4 regions of the Siminovitchia sp. FSL H7-0308 genome follow, and region 2 is predicted to be linked to each of the others. Evidence: riboswitches for the same ligand, from Rfam matches in the RefSeq annotation. Region 2 holds a riboswitch; each other region holds the start of a gene.
What was found. A riboswitch is a leader RNA that binds a small molecule or an ion and turns the genes downstream of it on or off. The one in region 2 is predicted to bind thiamine pyrophosphate.
Positions count from the first base shown of each region.

Region 1: it holds a riboswitch for thiamine pyrophosphate, as region 2 does, so the genes downstream of both, tenA (thiaminase II) here and thiT (energy-coupled thiamine transporter ThiT) in region 2, are expected to answer to the same signal.
Region 3: it holds a riboswitch for thiamine pyrophosphate, as region 2 does, so the genes downstream of both, MHB50_RS04055 (ABC transporter ATP-binding protein) here and thiT (energy-coupled thiamine transporter ThiT) in region 2, are expected to answer to the same signal.
Region 4: it holds a riboswitch for thiamine pyrophosphate, as region 2 does, so the genes downstream of both, thiC (phosphomethylpyrimidine synthase ThiC) here and thiT (energy-coupled thiamine transporter ThiT) in region 2, are expected to answer to the same signal.

Region 1 covers NZ_CP150282.1:1,822,213-1,827,677, reverse strand. The annotation lists gene thiE (thiamine phosphate synthase) at 1-271, opposite strand, end outside; gene thiM (hydroxyethylthiazole kinase) at 252-1,088, opposite strand; gene thiD (bifunctional hydroxymethylpyrimidine kinase/phosphomethylpyrimidine kinase) at 1,088-1,882, opposite strand; gene thiW (energy coupling factor transporter S component ThiW) at 1,851-2,369, opposite strand; gene tenA (thiaminase II) at 2,394-3,080, opposite strand; TPP riboswitch at 3,186-3,287, opposite strand; gene MHB50_RS08705 (AEC family transporter) at 3,366-4,304, opposite strand; gene MHB50_RS08700 (adenylyltransferase/cytidyltransferase family protein) at 4,432-5,316, opposite strand.
Region 2 covers NZ_CP150282.1:3,293,759-3,299,223, reverse strand. The annotation lists gene MHB50_RS15555 (DUF3238 domain-containing protein) at 616-1,890, shown strand; TPP riboswitch at 1,943-2,040, shown strand; gene thiT (energy-coupled thiamine transporter ThiT) at 2,115-2,687, shown strand; gene MHB50_RS15545 (thiol-disulfide oxidoreductase DCC family protein) at 3,205-3,597, opposite strand; gene MHB50_RS15540 (thioredoxin family protein) at 3,739-4,296, shown strand; gene MHB50_RS15535 (carbon-nitrogen hydrolase family protein) at 4,538-5,465, shown strand, end outside.
Region 3 covers NZ_CP150282.1:847,476-852,940, forward strand. The annotation lists gene MHB50_RS04040 (M42 family metallopeptidase) at 1-1,021, shown strand, start outside; gene MHB50_RS04045 (DUF84 family protein) at 1,060-1,584, shown strand; gene MHB50_RS04050 (YtoQ family protein) at 1,751-2,191, opposite strand; TPP riboswitch at 2,318-2,415, shown strand; gene MHB50_RS04055 (ABC transporter ATP-binding protein) at 2,575-3,339, shown strand; gene MHB50_RS04060 (ABC transporter permease) at 3,336-4,088, shown strand; gene MHB50_RS04065 (ABC transporter substrate-binding protein) at 4,085-5,113, shown strand; gene MHB50_RS04070 (PTS sugar transporter subunit IIC) at 5,258-5,465, shown strand, end outside.
Region 4 covers NZ_CP150282.1:3,546,387-3,551,851, reverse strand. The annotation lists gene MHB50_RS16815 (cytosine permease) at 1-1,054, opposite strand, end outside; gene MHB50_RS16810 (TetR/AcrR family transcriptional regulator) at 1,044-1,631, opposite strand; TPP riboswitch at 2,012-2,127, shown strand; gene thiC (phosphomethylpyrimidine synthase ThiC) at 2,253-4,037, shown strand; gene MHB50_RS16800 (serine protease) at 4,059-4,274, shown strand; gene MHB50_RS16795 (hypothetical protein) at 4,560-4,787, shown strand; gene MHB50_RS16790 (L,D-transpeptidase) at 4,771-5,106, shown strand; gene MHB50_RS16785 (GNAT family N-acetyltransferase) at 5,313-5,465, shown strand, end outside.

The DNA of each region.
Region 1 (5,465 bases), 1.5 Mb from region 2:
CTTCTTGCCCCACATGCACGCCGTCAGCGCCGACTGCCAGAGCTACATCCACTCGATCATTAATGATCAAGGGGACTGATAGTGAATCAAGGAGTTTTTTTATTTGGATTGCTTTTTCATAAAAATCTCTTCCTCCGCTCTTTTTTTCACGCAATTGAACGAGAGTTACGCCTCCGGCTACTGACTCTTCAATTAAATGCAAAAGCTTGCTTATCGGAAGATCTTCTTCCGTAACCAAGTAAAGGCGATAATCAATATGATTCTTTTTCAATGACTTTGACTCCTTTTTGCCAGTGATTGCTGTTCATGAATGAAATGGAATCGATTAATTTTATTTTATATGTTCCCAAACCAATGCGCTCACCTAATAAGGAAGCAGCCTCTTCCCCAGCTAACCCCATAACGGATACTCCTGCTACAGCCGCATGTAGCATGTGATTCGTTATACCGGCAAAGCACCCGATTAAGGAAGTCGTCATACAGCCTGTCCCCGACACTCTGGATAAACACATATGGCCGTTTTGAATCATAAAAACGCTCTTCCCATCACTGATCACATCTTCTTTGCCGGTGACAGCAGCTATACACCGATATTGACGGGCAACCTTGACGGCAATTTTTTCAGGTGTTTGATCGACTTTGCCCGCATCAACCCCTTTTGTCGCCCCGATGCCTCCGGCTAAACAATTCATTTCACTTACATTTCCTCGAATGACGGAAACCTTTACTTGTTCCAGTATTTCAAAAGCAGATTGGGTTCGAAAGTCCGTTGACCCCACTCCGACAGGATCAAGTATAACAGGAATTCCTGTTTCGTTGGCGGCTTTTCCAGCCAGCTTCATCGCTTTAAACGCATCCGAGTTCAATGTTCCGATGTTTATTATGAGGGTATTCGCCATTTTGGCCATGTCAGCCGCTTCCAAAGGGCTGGACGCCATGACGGGTGCAGCGCCAATGGCTAGGGTTACGTTTGCGCAATCGTTTATCGTTACCTGATTTGTTAGATGGTGAATAAGCGGCTGTTTATGTCTGACTTGCTCAAAAAGCTGTCCGACTTTCGTCAACATCATCTGCCCATCCGTTCCCATCACGTTACACACTCGTATAGATGATAGAAGTGATGGGTCGGTCCGTATCCTTGTCCAATGTCAAGGCTGTTGGCGATCGCATTTGTAATATAATCTTTGGCCTCATCAATCGCTGTCGGCATTTCCTTTCCTTTCGCCAAGAGGGCGGCAATTGCTGCGGACAGTGTGCAACCTGTCCCATGGACATTTTTCGTTTCAATTCTTTCCCCGCGAAATAGTTGAAACGTTTGCCCGTCGTAATATAAGTCATTGGGGTTTCCCTGCAAGTGCCCGCCTTTAATCAGGACAGCCTGCGCTCCCAGCTTTTTGATCACCCGGCATGCTTCATACATGTCAGGCTCATTATGTATCGGCATATTGGCCAAAACCTCCGCTTCCGGGATATTAGGTGTAACGAGCGAAGCCAGCGGGATAAGGGTTGATTTCAGCTCTTGCATTGTATCTTCTTCAAGCAGCCGGTGTCCCCCCTTGGAAATCATAACAGGATCAAGAACAATGTGTTTTGGTTTATATTTTTTTAAACATTGCGCGACTGTTTGTATAATGTCCGGCGTTGCCAGCATACCGATTTTCACCGCGTCAGCCCCAATATCTTCCAACACGGCTGCGACTTGGTCGTTGATGATGTTTACATCAATGAGTTGTACAGATCTTACTTCAACAGTATTTTGGGACGTAATCGCCGTAATCGCAGACATGCCGAACACCCCTAGAGCGGAAAAAGTTTTTATATCCGCTTGAATCCCCGCTCCTCCACCGGAATCAGATCCGGCGATTGTAAGAGCTGTTTTCATACAGCAAACCTCCGATCGCTGAATGTTTCATGAATACTTTTAATAAAACAAATCCCAGGGCAGCGCCGGCAATGGAACTGGCAGCAAAGGCCGGGACCAATCCAAATAAGGCCGCCTCCCGGCCTAACAGCAATGCCGCAATCGGATAGGCGGCAACAGCACCGATGATCCCGGTTCCAACGACTTCACCTATAAACGCAAACCCTATTCTTTTCGTTTTGGCATACAACCAGCCAGCCAGGAGGGCTCCGATCATGCTTCCCGGATAAGCAAACAACGAGCCTGTTCCTGAAATATTCCGGATTGTCGAAACGATAAATGCTTGGGCTAATGCATAGCCTGGCCCAAATAAAACGGCCGTTACCATATTGGCAAAATGCTGGATTGGAAAAATTTTGGCAAATCCGGCCGGGATAAAGATAACATGGCTCGTGATTGTTGTAAATGCAATGATCATGGCTGTAATGGTCAGTTTTTTAACTCGCATGGAGCAACCTCCGGCTATTAGGATTTAGAGCGTCCAGTTCTGTTGATGATAGTTCATATCCCAGAATAAATATTCATATTTGGAGGTGATAAGGAAGTGCTTTTCCAATTCCGCCAATTCTCTTTCCGGTTTCCCATCTGCTAACTGATTCATGAGATCAATCAGCCATTTTCCAAGAGAAGTAAATTCTTCTGATGAATAGGTTTCAACCCATTTGCGGTACGGGTTGGATTCCAAAGTAGCCCCATATTGTTCTTTTAATCTTTCTCCCGTTTCGGCGTAATGCCAGGCACACGGAAGCAGGCTTGCCACAAGTTCCGCCAATGTTCCGTTATGAGCCACATGCAGCATGTAGCGGGTATATGCCAAATTGACTGGTGTGGGTTCGGTGTTTTCAAGCTCTTCATTCGAAATGCCAAACTCTGCGGCGAATTGGCGATGCAGCTCCATTTCAAAATGGAGGTGTTCATGAAGCAAATGTGAGAACTTTGTCATAATTTCGAGAGTGGGAGCTTTTTGCGCTCCAATAGCAAACAGCTTCACATAATCAATTAAATAGACATAGTCTTGTTTCATATAATATTCAAAAATTTCTTGATCGAGTGTTCCTTTTCCTACCCCTTGGACGAATGGGTGGTTATAGCTTTTTTCCCATATTTCCTTCGCGCTCTCATAAAGCCTGTCCGTAAACAACATTTTTTCAACTTTCATTGGTTCCACTCCTTTAAAAAAGTTTGTACTTCATGATTCCCCACTTTGAAAAAATGAAAAAACCGCTCCCGAAAAGGAAGCGGCTCATCATCATAAAGCAAATCATAATGACGCAGCCTGCTTCCCTACGCTGGCATAAACCAGATCAGGTTCAAAGGGTTTCAATCATCGATTTCTCTCAGCTTTACAGCTCCCCTAGCAGACAAAATTCATTGTTTCAAAGAAGTTATTCAATTATTAGGTGCATGTACTGCCATCATATCATGATATGGACAAAAAGCAAGTTTAATGAATAAATAGGCTCATTACATACACCATTAAAGGGATGGTCACAAGTGCAAGCAGCGTGGAAAAAATAGTCGTTAAGGCCCCCATTTGTTCATCTGCAGAGTATTTGGCAAAGAGAATGGATGCCAGGGTAATCGTCGGCATCATGGATTGAATCAAGACCGTTTGAACGAGTACCGTGTTTAAACTGAAAAAGTGTATCATGAAAATGGAAGCGATCGGCAAAATAATCAATTTTACGGAAATGGGCACCCAAATATGGTTTACCGAACGGCGTACTTGTCCGCGTTTCAGGGTCATGATCATCATTCCGATATAGAACATGGCGAGCGGTGCCGCCAATGCGGCCAATCTGTCCGTCAAGTCAATCAAAAGACCGGGCGGCTTTAATTGAAAATATGCGGTAATAAGACCAACGAAAATGGCTGCTGTCGGAATATTCACCATGGACTTTAATGTTTGCCAAGCAAACTTTCTATTTTTCTGAAGTAAAATGACTCCGACTGTCCAAATGGTCACATCGACTCCAGCATCAAAAATGGCCGCAAACAAAGCCCCCTCTGGGCCCAAAAGTGCCGCACAAAGCGGAATGCCGATAAATCCGGTGTTTCCCAAACCTGAAAGGATGGCAATTTCCCTTATCTTATTGGAACCCCTATGAAATAACCAAGCAAATAAAAAGCCGGTCCCGATTCCAATAAGATTAATAATGATGGAAAGCCCAAAAACGATGGCAATCATTTTAAACATCTGGTCATCCATTTCAACGTGAAAAATACTCGATAAAATAATGCAGGGCATCGCAATATTTACGATCACTTGAATAAATGCTCTGCGAGTATCATCATTTAATGGAGTTGTTTTACCGAGCAACGCGCCAATCATGATCATCAAAGTAATAATGATGATTGACTGAAAAACAACTGTAAATTCCATACGTATCCTACTTTCTGTATAAAAACTGATAATGGCAAAGAAAAAGCGAAGAAATGGACTTCAGGATACTTCCTTTTACCACTTCTTCACTCGTACATTATACATAAGAAAACGGTTAAAACAACAGTTAAGCTTTTAGCGGATAGTATGGATTTTTTGTTATTTGATCAATGGACTTATACTGCAACGGAGAGAACGCTTTCACTTTTGCCAGCCATTTAATCGTTACGGGTGCAGGAATATGTATATTTCCTTCCAACACTAACACACATGAATGATGAACATCAAGCAGACTTATTGATTGATATATTCGCTCTTGAGTCGTCACTTCAACGATATACAACCCTTTTTGCGGCAAATAATAATGTTGGAATACAATATGGGCGACTGTTTTTCCGCTGTATTGATCGAATGATTGGCTTTCCAACATTCCATGCGCACTGTAATGGTTCCCCAAATAATGATGAACGTCCTCCACTTTCCCCTCATCCAAGAGCTTCCTGATTTTACTCGAACTAATCTTTTCACCATTAAAAGCTTTTTTGGGGACTGTTGTTACATCAAATAAGCCTTTTCCATCTAACTTCATTCGTTCCATGTTTCCTTTCCCGCGGTAACCATAGGTAAAATCAAAACCGGCAACGACATGCTTGCTATGTAATCCAGCCACATATTTTTTAATAAAATCTCCCGGTGAAAGTTCGGCAAACTGCTCGGTAAATGTTACAATATATAATTTTTCAACACCCATATTTTTCAATAATCTCTGTTTGTCAGGCAGAGGCGTCAAATAACTCGTTATTTTGTTTTGAACCCGTAAAATATTGCTTGGATGTGGAAAAAATGTCATAACAGCCAATTCTATGCCCTTTTTCTCTGCGATGTCTTTGGCCGTGTCAATCAATGAACGGTGCCCTAAATGGACGCCATCAAAAAAGCCAAGCACCATTACACAAGGTTCATGTTCCTCTCTATTTCCAATAAATGCCCCTTCTATGAAAATTGTTTTCAATACAGGCCTCCCCCTTGCATCTCTTTTAACCTCGATACCAACATTATCATATATCATTTAATATATGATTGCAATCGCGGCTAGATTGTTTCCTTATTTATATTTAAAATCGCACCAACGGAAATTGGTGTTCATACATTGTTACCAAG
Region 2 (5,465 bases):
ATCACCTCTAAATGATCCATGTAAAGGAACGACCGTTCTTATTAGATGTATGGGGTCAAATGGAGGAAGGCGCCGTTGTTAACGAAGGCTTTGTTTGCTCCGGCTCCTCATTCGACAAAATTTAGCAAAAAATTCAGTTCCTACATTATATTTAATCGGCATAAATTTTAAAAAATGAAGTCATCTCATGAAAGAAGTTTTTCATCATGTGATGAGAAGTAAATAAATGTAAATGTATGGATATAAATTGGGGATTACTGTAAATGTTTTCCAAATATATTTTCTGAATTGGAGTTTTTCCCTATAAAGGTTTCTCTTCGCCAATCTGCCATTCTTTAATGTTCCTACCAGTCTCTCATGTATTGTTCTGAATTGCTATACAAACCGATCGATTTCGATCATATGGGACTGAAACGTACATTTTATTCACCAAAGAGGGATACCCAGCCGAAGAAAATCTTTGTTAGAACCAAAGTTTCGACGTTTCCCGGTATCGCGGAGTTGACTTCTCTTCTTTACAGAGCGATTGTGCGCTTATTACCGCCAAATTTCAGAAAGTGTTGTCGGTTATATTTTTGGGTATTAAATAATGAACTTCAACTAGGGGGTGACTCTATGGTCAAACGGTCTTTTGCTGCATTGGCGAGTCTGGCCGGAATCCTTATGTTTGTTGCCAAACGGCGAAAGCGATCGGTGCCGAATCTGCCTGACATCCAGCTTGAGTCTATTGAGCAATCCACGAACGCCATCACGTTTCGTTGGAAAGAAGGAATAGGCTTCTACCGTTTGTACAGAGAAGGTCAGTTAATATACAGCGGTTCCGACATTTGTTTTTCGGATAAGGGGCTTAACCCGGCAACGAGTTATTTATACACCGTGGAAATGATGGAAACAACATCTGGACCAGTAAAAATCCAAACGGCGACAAAGCCGGAAAAAAATGATGAAAGTAATATTCTTAAGGATCTCATCGTAACGACTGTTGTGTCGCGTTCGCTTATCAGTTTGGGTTGGGAGCCCATATCCGGGGTCAGTGAATATATAATCAGGCGCAATGGAGAAAAGCTTGCATGTGTTACAAATTGCTTTTACACGGACAAAACTGTCCGGCAGGATGCCGAGTATACATACTCGATCGAGGCGGAGCGGATCCTTCCGTATTCGGAAGAGGATTTAAATGAACCAAAATTTTTGGCGGCGGGAGTCATCGGATTTTTTAAACGAGGACGAAAAAGGGAAAAAGACGCCACGATGGAGAGGTTCCGGATGACAAAAAAGATTCGTGCCATTGAACAAGTTTTACAGTCAAATGGGAAGGATTCCGAAACTGAATGGCGTTTTCTTTATCAAACATTTTTAAACAACAAGTGGATAAAAAACCCCAACTTTTTTTCTCCGTATCGTTATTTTCAAGGGGACAATCGGGGGTTTGATCCCCATTCTTCCAATTACAGAACGAAAGCAGAAGTCCATGTGCGGCTTGGAGGAGGAACTCCGCACATACAGTTTGAGAAAGATGTGGGAGAAACGAGGGGATACGGATGGACGAAAAGAATGAAGGATAGAGCAACAGCATCCAGTGAGGGCATGAAAGTGGAAGAGATCGAGAAAACTAGTGAAAAAGCGATCTTTCGGCTTACACATTCCGTAAAAAACCCGCTTGTTGTTTCCCCGGCTGTCGACTATGAAGTTTGTGCCACTTTTTGGCGGGATGGTTTGTATGATATTTCCGGGAAGCATGATCAGTCGCCTCACCATGAAGTATATGTTCAATCGGACGCTCAATCCAAAGCAGTATGGGAGCCTGTCCATCAGGCGCAGGACCAAGGCCTGGAATGGATGTCGGGGACGATGGCTTCACAGTATTGGCGGGTATCAAATTTGCAATAACAAATATTGAAATTTTTCAAAAAACGATTACAATAAAGGATAGTAGTTGAATCGGCGTGCCAGGGGGAGCTTTTGGCTGAGAGTGGATTCGTTCCAGACCCTTAGAACCTGTTGGTTAATTCCAGCGCAGGGATGGTTATTTGAGGTGTGAAGGCAATGGAGTATTTCATTGTCTTTGTTCCCCTATGGTTACGGTCGGTTATTACATCATAGGGGGTTTTTTTATGGGAAAAAAGATGTCTTTACGCATTTTGATCGAGGTAGCGATCTTTGCGGCATTTGCGATGATGCTGGACATGATTCCATCGATTCAGGTAACGCCGGCGATCAAATTTTCGTTTGCCATGGTGCCTATTTTTATTGTGGCGCTTCGTTGGGGGGCTAAAGCCGGTTTTGCTACAGGTTTTTTGTGGGGGATGTTGCAAGTAGTTTCCGGGGAAGCCGCGGGACAAATATTAACGCCTCTGCAAGGATTCATTGAATTTTTCGTTGCTTTTAGCTTTGTTGGAGCGGCAGGATGGTTTGCGCCTGCAGTGCAAAAGGCTGTATGGTCTGAAGGAAAAACAAGGCTCGTACTGCTCTTGTTTGCAGCGATCTTTGTTGGCGGCTTTGCCAGATATACTTGGCATTTCATAGCCGGAATCATTTTTTGGGGTAAGTTTGCACCTTCGGGTCAATCCGCTTTTCTTTATTCACTGATTTCCAACGGCACTTCTTACATTATCTCTTCATTGGCATGTTTTATCGTGATCGCTTTGCTCGTCACAACGGCGCCCCGTTTGCTTCAAGTAAAATAATGGAAAAGGTAGAAAGCAGCGGCACAACCCACGGCCAAAGGGCTTGCTGCTTATTTTTTGTGAAAGTGAAAGTTCGGCTAAATCGTGTACTAGGGAATACGGAGGCTTCTATGATTAGCTTGTGAAGGATTTAGAAAAAGAATGATCGGGGGGCGAAGAAAAGGTCGTCAGAGGGGAAGTCCGCTCCCTCTCCCCGACTTGAAAGCGCAATATTGCTCTTGGCCCCGGCAAGGGCATGCCAACGGCGGCTTCATGACAAGACCGCTTTGGTGCTTTCCGGCGGTTGTATTCAGGGTGGAATGTTGGGAATATCGGCCCGAACAGTTTGAGCTTGGTCAAACGCCTGTCAAGTTGTATTCAGGGTGGAATGTTGGGAATATCGGCAGACAAACAGCCTCTTTCAAGAGTCTGGAATGAAAATAAAGCAAAAGCCGGAGGGAGCGCCATTTGAGCGAACCCCCTCCGGCCAAGTGCCGCTTTTGAGTCAAATCCGAAGTGGATGTGACAAGTTCTTTTGCTACGATAAAAATCGGGCGCGTATGTCCGGCGGCGGAAGCATACAGCTTTCTTTTTTGCCAAACCATTTGTAACGGTTTTTCGCAATCAAGTCATAAAATAGATTGCGGATTGGATAAGGAGCGACCATCAATGGATATAACCATTTCCAAGGTGCGTTCAAATGGCTGCATATCCGCAGTGCTGCTGCCGATTTATAGTACACTTTGTTTTCGTCGATTAACATCATGCTGTCGATATGGGCAGGTACATCCTGGGCTTTTAATAATTTTTGGCCGATGTCGCTTTGTAAAGAAGCAAAGTGAATCTTTCCTTCTGGATCGTTTTGAATGATAAATTGGACACTGGCATCACAAAAATGGCACTCGCCGTCAAACAATACGATGGGATGCATCTTAACACCTCTTCCAAATGGAATCTCTTTTTACTTTAACCGATTTGGCGAAATTGAAACAACGGAAGAATGCGGTTTGGTTTACACAATCTATTTTATTGAAGTACTCTTAGTATAAAAGTGGAAAAGGAGATGAAGAGAATGGATTTACATAATTGGTATGAAAAAGGGTTGACGCCGGATGAATATATCGAAACACTTGAATATCACAAGGACGGCTTTTCGCGGGTTTATGATCAGTTTACTCCCCCGGAGGATGAACGCTTTTTTCAATCCATAAAAGACAAGCAATTGCGGGTCATTGTCTTGGCAGAACCTTGGTGCGGACATTGTATGCTGAACATCCCTGTTTTGCTCCGTTTGGCTGAAAAAACGGATATGCCGGTCCGCTTTTTGCTCCGGGATCAAAACTTGGAACTGATGGACCGATATTTGACGAATGAAAAACGAATTATTCCGATTTTTATTTTTATAGACGAAAACGGAAATGAAGTGGCGAAATGGGGACCGATTACAGATTTTACAAAAAAGTTTGTTGACGGGTTCAAAAAAGACTTGCCGCCGAAGGATGATCCAGGGTACGATGAAAAATTTAAAGTGATGGTAAAACAAGTGGCAAAATCTTTTAGGGAGAATCCGGACTTTTGGAACAACTCTTATGAGTCTATGAAAACAGCACTATATAACTATAAACCTTAAAAACAATTGGGACAAGCAATGCTCTTGAAGTGCTGCGAAAAGTGAAACGCTAATAAGGCCAGAGCCCGATATTGCATCAGGCTCAGGCCTTTTCGTTTTTGCCAAAGGTACAAAGCACTCGGAATTGCCGCAATTTTGGCATCAGTTTGCCGACAGAAGGTAGCCAGATATGCGGGAGAAACATCTATATCAGAGGGAGATGGTGGAAATATATTTTCCCGGAAAGAAAAGTGGAAGGATGATGATTTTGCAGAAAAAAAGACAGTGTCAAGTCGCTGTTGTTCAAGCCGGCGCAGAAGTGATGGACAAAGTGAAAGGGGTCGAAAAGACGGTCCGGTTGATCAGAGAAGCGAGCCAAAAAGGGGCCAATATCATTGTGTTCCCGGAGGCGTTCATACCGGCTTACCCAAGGGGTATGTCCTTTGGAACGGTGGTAGGTTCCCGGTCTGATGAAGGGAGAAAGGATTTTTTTCGGTATTGGAACAATTCCATTACAGTGCCTGGAGAGGAGACAGTAGAAATCGGCAAAGCTGCCAAGAAGGCAAAAGCTTATGTTGTGATAGGGGTGATTGAAAAAGAAAGTGAATCCAGCCAGGGGACGCTCTATTGCACAGCGTTGTTTTTCGGCCCGGATGGGGAGCTGTTGGGAAAACACCGCAAGCTGAAGCCTACTGGGGCGGAGAGACTTATTTGGGGAGAAGGTGATGGAAGCACATTGCCCGTTTTTGATACACCGTACGGAAGAATAGGCGCACTCATATGCTGGGAAAATTACATGCCGCTTGCGCGCGCGGCCATGTATGATAAAGGTGTGCAAATTTACGTCGCGCCAACCGCTGACGGAAGGGATACGTGGTTTTCCACGATGAGGCATATCGCGCTGGAAGGAAGATGCTTTGTTTTGTCATGCAACCAGTATGCCACAAAGAGTATGTATCCGGAGGATCTTTCTTCACGCAAGGAATTGAACGAATGGCCGGAAGAACTCACCCGCGGGGGGAGTTGTATTGTGAATCCGCTGGGCGAATTTATTGTTGAGCCAGTGTTTGGAAAGGAAAAGATTCTCTACGCGGAAATCGATCTGGATAAGATTGCCGAAGCGCAGTTTGACTTTGATGTCGTAGGCCATTATGCGCGACCAGATATTTTCCAGCTGACTGTGAACGAAC
Region 3 (5,465 bases), 2.1 Mb from region 2:
CGCACCGGGAAATGAGCACCAAGTCAGGGAATTTATGCGCAAACAGCTTGAGAAATATGCTGATGAGGTAGTACAAGACAGGCTGGGCAGTATTTTTGGGATCAAAACCGGCGACAAATCGGGTCCTAAAATAATGGTCGCGGGTCATATGGATGAAGTTGGCTTTATGGTGACACAAATTACAAAAAACGGGATGATCCGTTTTCAGCCTCTGGGTGGTTGGTGGAATCAGGCAATGCTTGCCCAGCGGGTTCAGGTCATCACTGACGACGGGCCGGTAATGGGAGTTATCGGGTCTATTCCGCCGCACTTGCTTACCGAGGAACAAAGGAAAAAACCAATGGAGATCAAAAATATGATCATTGACATTGGGGCGGATGATCGTGAGGATGCCGAAAAGATAGGGATTAAACCGGGACAACAAGTAATTCCAGTCTGTCCATTTACACCGCTGGCCAACCCAAAGAAAGTGATGGCCAAGGCGTGGGATAATCGTTACGGATGCGGGCTGGCCATCGAGCTGTTAAAAGAACTGCAAAATGAAAAACTGCCAAATATTGTCTACTCCGGTGCTACGGTTCAGGAAGAAGTTGGTCTTCGTGGCGCGGCATCAAGCGCGAATATGATTAAGCCTGATCTCTTCTTTGCACTTGATGCGAGTCCGGCCAACGACATGACGGGAGATGAGAAAGAATTCGGCCACATTGGAAAAGGGGCATTGCTTAGAATTTTTGACCGCTCAATGGTTATGCTTAAAGGGATGAGGGAGTTTGTTTTGGACATGGCCGAAACACATGACATTCCGTACCAATATTTTGTCTCCCCGGGAGGAACAGATGCGGGCCGTGTACATACTTCCAACGAAGGGGTGCCTAGTGCGGTGATCGGGATTTGCGCACGCTATATCCACACACATGCGTCGATCGTTCATGTTGATGACTATGCGGCGGCGAAAGAACTGCTCGTTCGCCTTGTAAAAGCAAGTGATTGGTCGGCAGTGAAGACGATTCGACAACAATAATGGCATTTAGAAAAGATCAGTAGAGTAGGAGTGGCTTTATGATTGTTGCTGTTGGCTCACAAAACAAGGCGAAATTAAAAGCTGTACAGAGAGCTTTTCAAGAACTGGAAATAGAAGCCGAAATTGTGCCGGTCGATGCGCCATCTCATGTAAGTGCCATGCCTTTTTCCGATGAAGAAACGATACACGGGGCCATCCATCGTGCCGAATTTTGTTTGGAAAATAGTAAAGCTGATGTGGCAATTGGTTTGGAAGGCGGTGTTACGGAAGCTACTTTTGGGTTATTTTTGTGCAATTGGGGAGCATTGGCTGAAAAAGGAAAAAAGCCGCTGCTTGCTGGAGGAGCCCGAATTTTGCTGCCGGAGGAAATTGCGGGTCGCCTGCGCATGGGAGAAGAGTTGGGGCCCGTGATGGACGATTATAGCAAACGGAGCGGGATCAGTTCCAATGAAGGAGCAATCGGCATTTTCACGAATGGGCGAATTGAACGGGCTGAAATGTTCAAACATATTATAAAGCTGCTGATCGGGCAAAGAGAAAAGAAACATTACGTCAAGAAGTAGAGAAACGCGCGGGACACAGTTTGTAACTGCTCCCTGCGCGTTTCATATTTTCCGTTAATTATGTCCATGTCCTAAGGATAAGTACAATGTGGACAACCGTTTGTATTCTCATTTCTATTGTCTATTTGCTATCGGTTCTATTCAACAAATTTCAGGTGATAGGGACCTATTCAATAATATATGAGAGCGCTTTTATTGCTTGGTTCACTGTTTCCACTGTTGCGTTAGCTTTTCGGGACAACTCTTTTAACGGATGGTGGAGATTTTCCGGACGGATTAAGATGAGCGGTTTTCCCAATGCGACGGCAGCGCTCGCGTCCATGGCCGTATTCCACTGCTTGTACTTCTCTCCAAACAGGGCAATAACGAGGTCTGATTTGTGCATAAGGACTTGTGTTCTTAGATTGTTAAAGCTGGAAGCTGCCGCGTCCCGATAGATGGCATTGGGCTGCTCTCCAAGAATTTCTTCACCAATGGCGTCTGAGCGGTCATGATCTTCCATTGGCCCGACAAAGTCGATCGGCAGCTTGAGGGCTTGTGCTTTTTCTTTGATTTCCTCGCGCCATGTGCTGTGGATTTCTCCAGCCAAATATACGGTTAATCTCACGATATTCTCTCCTCCTTTGCATTTACATTTATCATATCATCAACTACGCCTTTTTTCTTGCAAACTCTATTTGCTTTTTTTTGAATAAATAGGATATATATAGGGGCAGGAATGTTAATTACATACGGGAAACACTAGGGGTGCCAAAAGCTGAGAGAGGATTTCCTCAACCCTTTTAACCTGATCTAGGTAATGCTAGCGCAGGGAAGTGGAGAAGATGCGTATTCATATTCTCATGTTTGTTTACGCATGCCTTTTATTAGATGGGTCAGAGCCACTTCTTTTTAAGAAGGGCTCTTTTTTCATGCATGGTGCCTTGTATTTCTCGAAAAAAAAAGAAAGGAGGGCTCATAAGCAACCATTTCAAGAAAGGAGTTTTTAAGATGGGTGAAGCTCTTGTTTTTCAACAAGTATCTTTTGCTTATGACTCGAATGTACACCAGGCTGTACTTCAAGATGTCAGCTTTTCAGTGAAAAAAGGCGAGTTTGTAAGTGTTGTTGGTCCAAGCGGTGCGGGGAAAAGTACACTGTTCCGACTTGTATCAGGGCTTGAGAAGCAAAACAGCGGACGCATTTTGGTGAATGGAAAGGAGCTTTCCGACAGGCAAGGGCACGTCGGATATATGTCTCAAAAGGATGGGCTGCTCCCATGGCTTTCAGTCGTTGATAATGCCGCCTTGCCACTTATATTAAAAGGGTTCAGCAAAAAAGAAGTGTGGCCCGAGGTCATTAAAAAGCTGGAAGCATTTGGTTTGAAGGATGTTGAGCATCGCTATCCCGATGAATTGTCCGGAGGGATGCGGCAGCGTGTTTCGTTTCTGCGTGCCTTGTTGGGCGGGTCTGACTTATTACTACTTGACGAGCCATTCAGCGCACTTGATGCCGTTACAAAAACGGTCATGCATGAATGGCTGCTTGATCAATGGGCTGAATCGGGGAGAACCATTTTGTTTATTACTCATGATGTTGAGGAAGCGCTGTTTCTTTCCGACCGCGTACTATTATTCAGCGAAAAGCCGGTAAGTCATTTGGAAGAAATTCTGGTTCCGCTTGACAGGCCGAGGATGGTCGAGGATTTAAAAGATCCTGCTTTCACCGAATTAAAAGAAAAATTATTGCTTGATTTAAGAAAATTGGTGACGTTATGACTTTTTTAAAAAAATACGGCTTATCGATCCTGCTCGTATTATTGCTTTTAGTTGTATGGGAGATTGGCGCCCGCTTATATGGAAAGCCTTTTATCCTGCCATCACCTTTACAAATTGTGGACAGACTGTGGGAACTCAGAAGCGTTCTTTTTGTTGGACATTTGCCGTCCACAAGTCTGATCATGCTGATTGGCCTCTTATTGTCACTGGTGTTTGGTGTCGGCTTATCCATCTGGATGCATAAGAGTGATATTGTAAGGAAGGCGTTTTTCCCTTTGCTTATCGCTTCGCAAACGATACCCATTATTGCGCTTGCGCCGATATTCGTCCTTTGGTTTGGCTATTCCCTTTGGAGCAAAATCGTTGTGACCGTGCTCATCACTTTTTTTCCGATTACGGTTAATACGTTTGACGGTCTGCGGTCCGCCGATATTCACTTAAAAGAAACACTTCAAGCGATGGGGGCCACAAAACGACAGATATTTTATAAGGTGGAGCTTCCGTCGGCATTACCCCATTTCTATTCGGGATTAAAAGTAGCCGTTACATTGAGCGTCATCGGAGCGGCCATCGGGGAGTGGCTGGGAGCTGACAAGGGGCTTGGATACTTTAGTCGAAGAATGATGACACAATTTGATGGAGCGGGAGTGTTTGCGCCAATCGTTCTGTTATCGCTGACGGGCATTATGTTGTTTTTGCTTGTCGCTTGGCTTGAAAAAATAACGATGAAATGGAGAAATATAAAATGAGAAAGAGAATTGTATTCTATTGCGCATTATTCGCTGTAATGCTGCTTTCGGCATGTGGGGGAGAACAGGGGGAAACTGCTTCCAGCCCAGATAAAACGAAGGAAACGGATAAAGAATTACAATCTTTTGACATTATGCTGGACTGGTATCCCAACGCCGTCCATAGTTATTTATATGCTGCAAAGGAAAAAGGTTTTTTTGAAGAGGAAGGACTGGATGTGAACATCCGTTTTCCTGCCAATCCAACGGACCCTATTAATCTGGCAGCTACAGGAGATATTGAACTTGGCATCGGTTATCAATCTGATGTGATCACGGCAAGGGCTGATGGGGTACAGGTAAAATCGGTCGCTGCGATTGTCAGAAGTCCGCTCAATCATATTATTTATTTGAAAGACAGTGATATAAAGAGACCGAAAGATTTGGAAGGAAGAACAGTCGGCTGGCCGGGAACGCCGCTTAATGAACCGCTCGTACAAACAATCGTGGAGTCTGATGGCGGAGATATGAGCAAGGTGAAGATGACGGACGTCGGTTTTGAGCTGAATGCGGCGATTGCGACAAAGCGGGTGGATGCGGTTACCGGTGCTTTTATCAATCATGAAGTCCCTATGCTTGCCAACCAAGGAGTAGAAACGGAGCATTTTAATCCAGTAGATTATGGTGTTCCAAGTTACTACGAGCTGGTGTTTGTCACAAATGATGATACATGGAAAGAAAAAGAAGATTCAATCCGTTCTTTTTGGAAGGCGGCTTCAAAAGGGTATGAGTTTATGAAAGAAAACCCGGAAGAAGCGCTGGAAATTTTATTAAACAATCAGGACGATGAAAACTTTCCTCTCAACAAAGAAGTAGAACAGGAAAGCTTGAATATTTTGCTTCCAAAAATGGAAAAGGAAAACGAAGCGTTTGGAAGTCAGTCGGAAGATTTATGGAATGAAGTCATCCAGTGGCTGGAAGATACGGATTATGTGGAAAAAGCTCCTCCAGCAGAGGAGATGTATATCAATATTGTTGAATCATAATCTTTCTATTGGCACCTCCCATTGTGTGGGGGTGTTTTCTTTGTTTATGGGGAAAAATATGAAATAAAAGATAGACAAAAAATACAGTTGTCTTTACACTAGTTAAGTGGACTTGTATTTATTTTTTTACAGGAGGATTTGGCGTTGAAACAATTTCTCGACAGGAAAGGTGTCCATTTAACTGCAAAAGCTTATGTAATTGATGCGTTAAGTTATATGGCGCTCGGACTTTTTTCTTCTTTGATAATCGGTTTGATTATGAAAACGGTTGGTGAACAACTCGGATGGCCATTTTTCGTTGAAATGGGCGAAATGGCGATGGGATTAATGGGGCCGGCAATCGGAGTGGCGA
Region 4 (5,465 bases), 250 kb from region 2:
TGCCCCCGATATAATAGGATGCTGTATAAACACCGCCGATGGGGGTGATAAACATCGTCATAATCGTTAAAAAGTCGATAAAGTGATCATAAATACCTAGGACGGCAAGTAGTGTGCCGACAACTCCGGCGATCAGGGTGAGTGTCACTTTGCTCGTTTTGGTAAAAATAACCGATAGGCTCAATCCAGATGAATAGGCGTTGCTCGTATTCGTTGTCCATTGGGCCAAAATCAGTACTAAAATGCCCGGAATACCGAGGCCGACTGTAATCATTATCGTTGTTAAGCTGCTTTCATCCATAATGCGAGACAAAATCATTGCGATAATGATCATAAAACTGTTTCCGAAGAAAAATCCGAAAAAGGATGCCAGGACGGCATCTTTTTTTGTTCGAGCCCATCTTGAAATGTCCGGTGAAATCGTCGCCCCGACAACAAAAATACTGATGACGAGCGAGATGGCCATCCCAAACGTAAATGTGTTTTCTACGGGGGCGTTCAGTTCGCTCGCGCCAAATTGCCGAATGGCCAGCCCCACTGCCGCCAAGACAAGGATGAGCAGCAGTGGAACGGACCATGAGCTTAATTTTTCAATCGCTTTATAGCCGATTACTGCGGTTGTCATCATTAATATTCCGCCAATTGCAGCTAACAACGGGACAGGAGCTTTTAATCCGAGCGCACCTTCAATGGCGGCATACGCATTCTCGGCAAAGAATCCGGCTTGGACACCGAACCAGCCCAGTAAGGAAATCGCCATAAATAAGGACACAAGCTTTGCTCCCGAAATGCCGAATGTAAATCTGGAAATCATTGATGTGGATAATCCGGTTACCGCTCCGACGTAGGCGCAAAAAGCGGCTAAGATGCCTAAAATGGCAGAACCGATCAAGACCGCCCACAAAGCGTCTTGAAAGGCCATGCCTTTTCCGAGTTCCGCCCCGAACAGCATCGCGGATAAGTCGATGCCAACCGCGATCCAAACGAGGCTGATGGAAAACCATGCTTTCCTCTCGCTCATCGGAACGGCTTCTCTGGCGTAATCATTTTTCATTTTCATATCCTCCCAGCAAAATCCTCATGATGTAAAGAGCTTCTTCTATTTGATGTTGCAGTTGTTTTTGATCGTACAGATTTATTTCCCAAAAAACCCCATCCATGATTACGACAAATTGTTTGATGAGCCTTGTCGCCTGATATTCAGTTATAGACGGGATGTCCCGTGTAATCAGTGTCAATAAAGAGTTAATCAACCAGTCGTCAAACTGTTGGATATGCTCCTGAAGATACTCATGGATTTCCGGCGGCGGTGCGGTGACAAGAGAAATGTAGGCATTCGTTTCCTCGTTATTCTCTTGGTGATAGGCGACCGCTCCTTTGATCAGCGCTTCAAAAATGTCAAAAATCGGCCGATCATGCACTTTTTGAAGAATTGACTGCATTTCTATGAAATGATCTTTTAATAGCTTTTGAAAAGCCGCCAAAAACAGCGCTTCTTTATTTTTGTAAAAAAAATAAATCGATGCTGGTTTTATGCCGACTTCTTTGGCAATATTCCGCATCGTGGCACCGTGGTAATTGAATTTGGAATATTCGCGAATGGCAGCTTGCAAAATCTTGTCTTTTGTCAAAAAATTCCACACCACCTAACAAGTGTTAGGTTAATGATAATGGAGCTTTTGGCGAAAATCAATAGGATAATAGAGGATGCCGGATAAGTGCTTGTTTCTTAGACAGGCAGTTTTAGGCAATCGCGAACGGCTTTTCTTTATGCCCCACAAACTTCTTGTTTCTAACTATCATCCGAACTCCAGCATTTTTTCCTTGAAGGTTTTATTGATTGGATCTTATTGGATTGAAGGTTTTATTGAATGGAAAATCTTATTGAAATCTCTATTTTACGTATCATCTGAAGGGAGATAGATTGAGGGCTCATCATGACAAAAGGTTCATTTTTGTCATAGCTCTTGTTTTTTTATTCAAAATTTGTATAATATTAAGTAAATCTAATAGCAATAACTGGGGGTGCCCAATGAGTTGGGCTGAGAGGAGAAACACGATGAAGTTTCTTGACCCTTTGGACCTGATCTGGTTAATGCCAGCGTAGGGAAGTTAGTCGGCAGTTTTGGGATACAGTATATGCAAGCCGGGTCCAGTCTTTCTTTGTGGACCCGGCTTTTTAATGTATCTGCCTCCAAGCTGTGTATTCAGATCTCGTCCTTTCAATTATTTTGTAGAGGAGAGATTTTTTTATGTCCATGTCATTCACAAATGAAAAAAATGGTACAGTCATGTTTCAATTTCCAGGAAGCAAAAAAGTGTATGTAGAGGGGTCAAGGCCTGATATCAGGGTTCCCATGCGGGAAATTATGTTGAGTGAGACGAAGACGGAGGCCAAAGTGGAAGCGAATTCTCCTGTTCGAGTATATGATACAAGCGGTCCATATACGGATCCTGATGTTAGCGTAGACATTGCCAAAGGCTTGCTTCCGCTTAGAAGCAAGTGGATTCAAGAACGAGGGGATGTAGAAGAATATGAAGGCCGGGAAATGAAACCGGAAGACAATGGCTTTAAATCCAATCATGACCCCCGTGCCGATCGTCATATTTTTCCCGGGTTAAAGCGTAAACCACTCCGCGCCAAAAAAGGTGCAAACGTTACCCAGTTGCATTACGCCAAAAAAGGGATTGTTACACCTGAAATGGAATTTATTGCAATTCGAGAGAATATGAAACCAGAATTTGTCCGGGATGAAGTGGCAAGCGGCAGGGCGATCATTCCTGCAAACATTAATCACCCAGAGGCTGAGCCCATGATTATTGGGAGAAACTTTCATGTGAAAATCAATGCGAATATTGGGAATTCCGCGGTAACGTCCTCCATCGAGGAAGAAGTCGAGAAAATGACTTGGGCAACACGCTGGGGCGCTGATACAATCATGGATCTATCAACAGGGAAAAATATTCATACAACCCGTGAATGGATTATTAGAAACTCTCCGGTTCCGATTGGGACAGTTCCCATTTACCAGGCCTTGGAAAAGGTAAATGGAGTTGCGGAGGATCTTACATGGGAAGTATATCGCGATACTTTGTTGGAGCAGGCGGAGCAGGGGGTCGATTATTTTACCATTCATGCCGGCGTTCTGTTGCGATATGTTCCTTTGACAGCCAATCGTGTTACAGGAATCGTCTCCCGGGGCGGGTCTATTATGGCCCAATGGTGTCTGTATCACCATAAAGAAAACTTTCTTTATACTCATTTTGAAGAAATATGTGACATCATGAAGACTTATGATATCGCCTTTTCGTTAGGGGATGGCTTGCGTCCGGGGTCGATTGCGGATGCAAATGATCAAGCGCAGTTTGCGGAGTTGGAGACGCTTGGTGAACTGACGAAAATAGCCTGGAAGCATGATGTCCAAGTGATGGTGGAAGGGCCGGGGCATGTGCCGATGCATCTTATTAAAGAAAATATGGACAGGCAAATGGAAGCCTGCCAAGAAGCTCCCTTTTACACGCTAGGACCACTGACAACCGATATTGCTCCTGGGTATGATCACATTACCTCCGCTATTGGCGCTGCAATGATTGGCTGGTATGGAACCTCCATGCTTTGCTATGTCACCCCAAAAGAACATTTGGGACTTCCGAATAAAGATGATGTTCGGGAAGGGGTCATCACTTATAAAATCGCCGCACATGCGGCAGATTTGGCGAAAGGCCATCCGGGTGCGCAGATGAGAGATGACGCACTTTCCAAAGCCCGATTCGAATTTCGCTGGGAAGACCAATTCAACTTATCATTGGATCCGGAACGGGCAATGGAATATCATGACGAGACTCTTCCGGCTGATGCGGCCAAAACAGCGCATTTCTGCTCCATGTGCGGACCCAAATTTTGCAGCATGAGAATTTCTCATGACATTCGTAAATATGCGGAAAAAAACAACTTAAACACGCAGGAAGCATTTGAAAAAGGAATGCAGGAAAAAGCGGCTGAATTCCAAAAAGCCGGAAGCAGTATATACCAATAATTTTCTCTGGAGGTTTTCCGTATGAATGTACAAAAAATAAGAGAGGAAATTAAGCAGTTGGAAAGGAAAATAGAGGTATTGCAGGTACGGATAAATGAAATCCAACAAGCCTGCGACCATCATTTTATTGGCGATGCATATTATGAAACCTGCAGCAAATGCAATAAGGTGAATGTATTATATTATTACTGGTTCACTACTAAAAGCCCCCGAAAGGAAACTGATATGCTCCCCTAAAGGTAGACAGATAAAAAATAAAAATCTGTTTTCCTTAAGGGGAGTTTTTTTCTAAAAAAGCGATTTGCGACCCCGCTTCCGAAAATATGCCTGCTTAAGGATCGCCCGGGAAATAGGGTGCTTACATCCATGGTGGGATTGCCAAGTGCTATCCCGTCCTTATCGGTTATTTTGGTAAAAGGCGTATCAGAGGTTATTCTGTTCAACAATCAAGCTGTGGCTAAGCCTTCCGTCGGTAAGTCAAAGGGTGTTTCCTTTAGATGAACCGGGCCGCTGGCCAAACAAATGATGATCGCCAAAGCTGGCGAAGCGGGAGTTGATCCCGCTAAATCGGGAACGGCGATATCGAAGACGGTCCCCTCGCCTATTTTCCGGAAGTCCATCCGCGTCCGGGTAGAGCTGCGGTGGGAGATGGAGAGAAAGAAAGCTCTCGTGAAGGGGCTTTTTATTGATGTTCTACATACGATATTCCCAAAAGATGTTGGAGGGATTTATCGTGGCGAAATGGATTGATGTTTCAACGACGAAACACCAGCTCAAGCTTTTTGACGGAAACAAGTTGATAAAGACGTACCCGATTGCTGTCGGCAAGATGTTAACGCCAACACCATACGGAAACTTTGCGGTCATCAACAAACAGCGGAATCCCGGAGGTCCGTTTGGTGTTATGTGGATCGGGTTATCAAAGCCCCACTACGGAATTCATGGGACAAATAACCCTTCTTCCATTGGCAAAAACGTTTCACATGGCTGTATTAGAATGCATAATCGTGATGTGCTGGATCTTGCCCGCCGAATTCCGATTGGGACGCGGGTCGTGATTCATAGGTAGGGGCCGGATTCTTTTTTTTTGCTACAGGATATTTTCTTTTTGCAAGGAGTGGGCTATTCTTAAAAAGAGACTACTCGAAATGCCGTTTTAAAAGTAAGATGCGGTATTGGAGTCATTTACAATAAAATTGTCTGTTTCAAAAAAGTTGCGAAGCTTTGTCCCTTTGGATAGGGCTGTTTTTATACCTAAAAAAGAGGAGCAGGATAATGAATATAAGAAACGTGAAATCTTCAGATTACAAGATCATTATTTCTGTGTTAAATGAGTGGTGGAATGGTCGTACGATGACGGATATGCTGCCCAAACTATTCTTTGATCATTTTCAAGACACTAGTTATATCATTGAAGAAAAGGGGGAA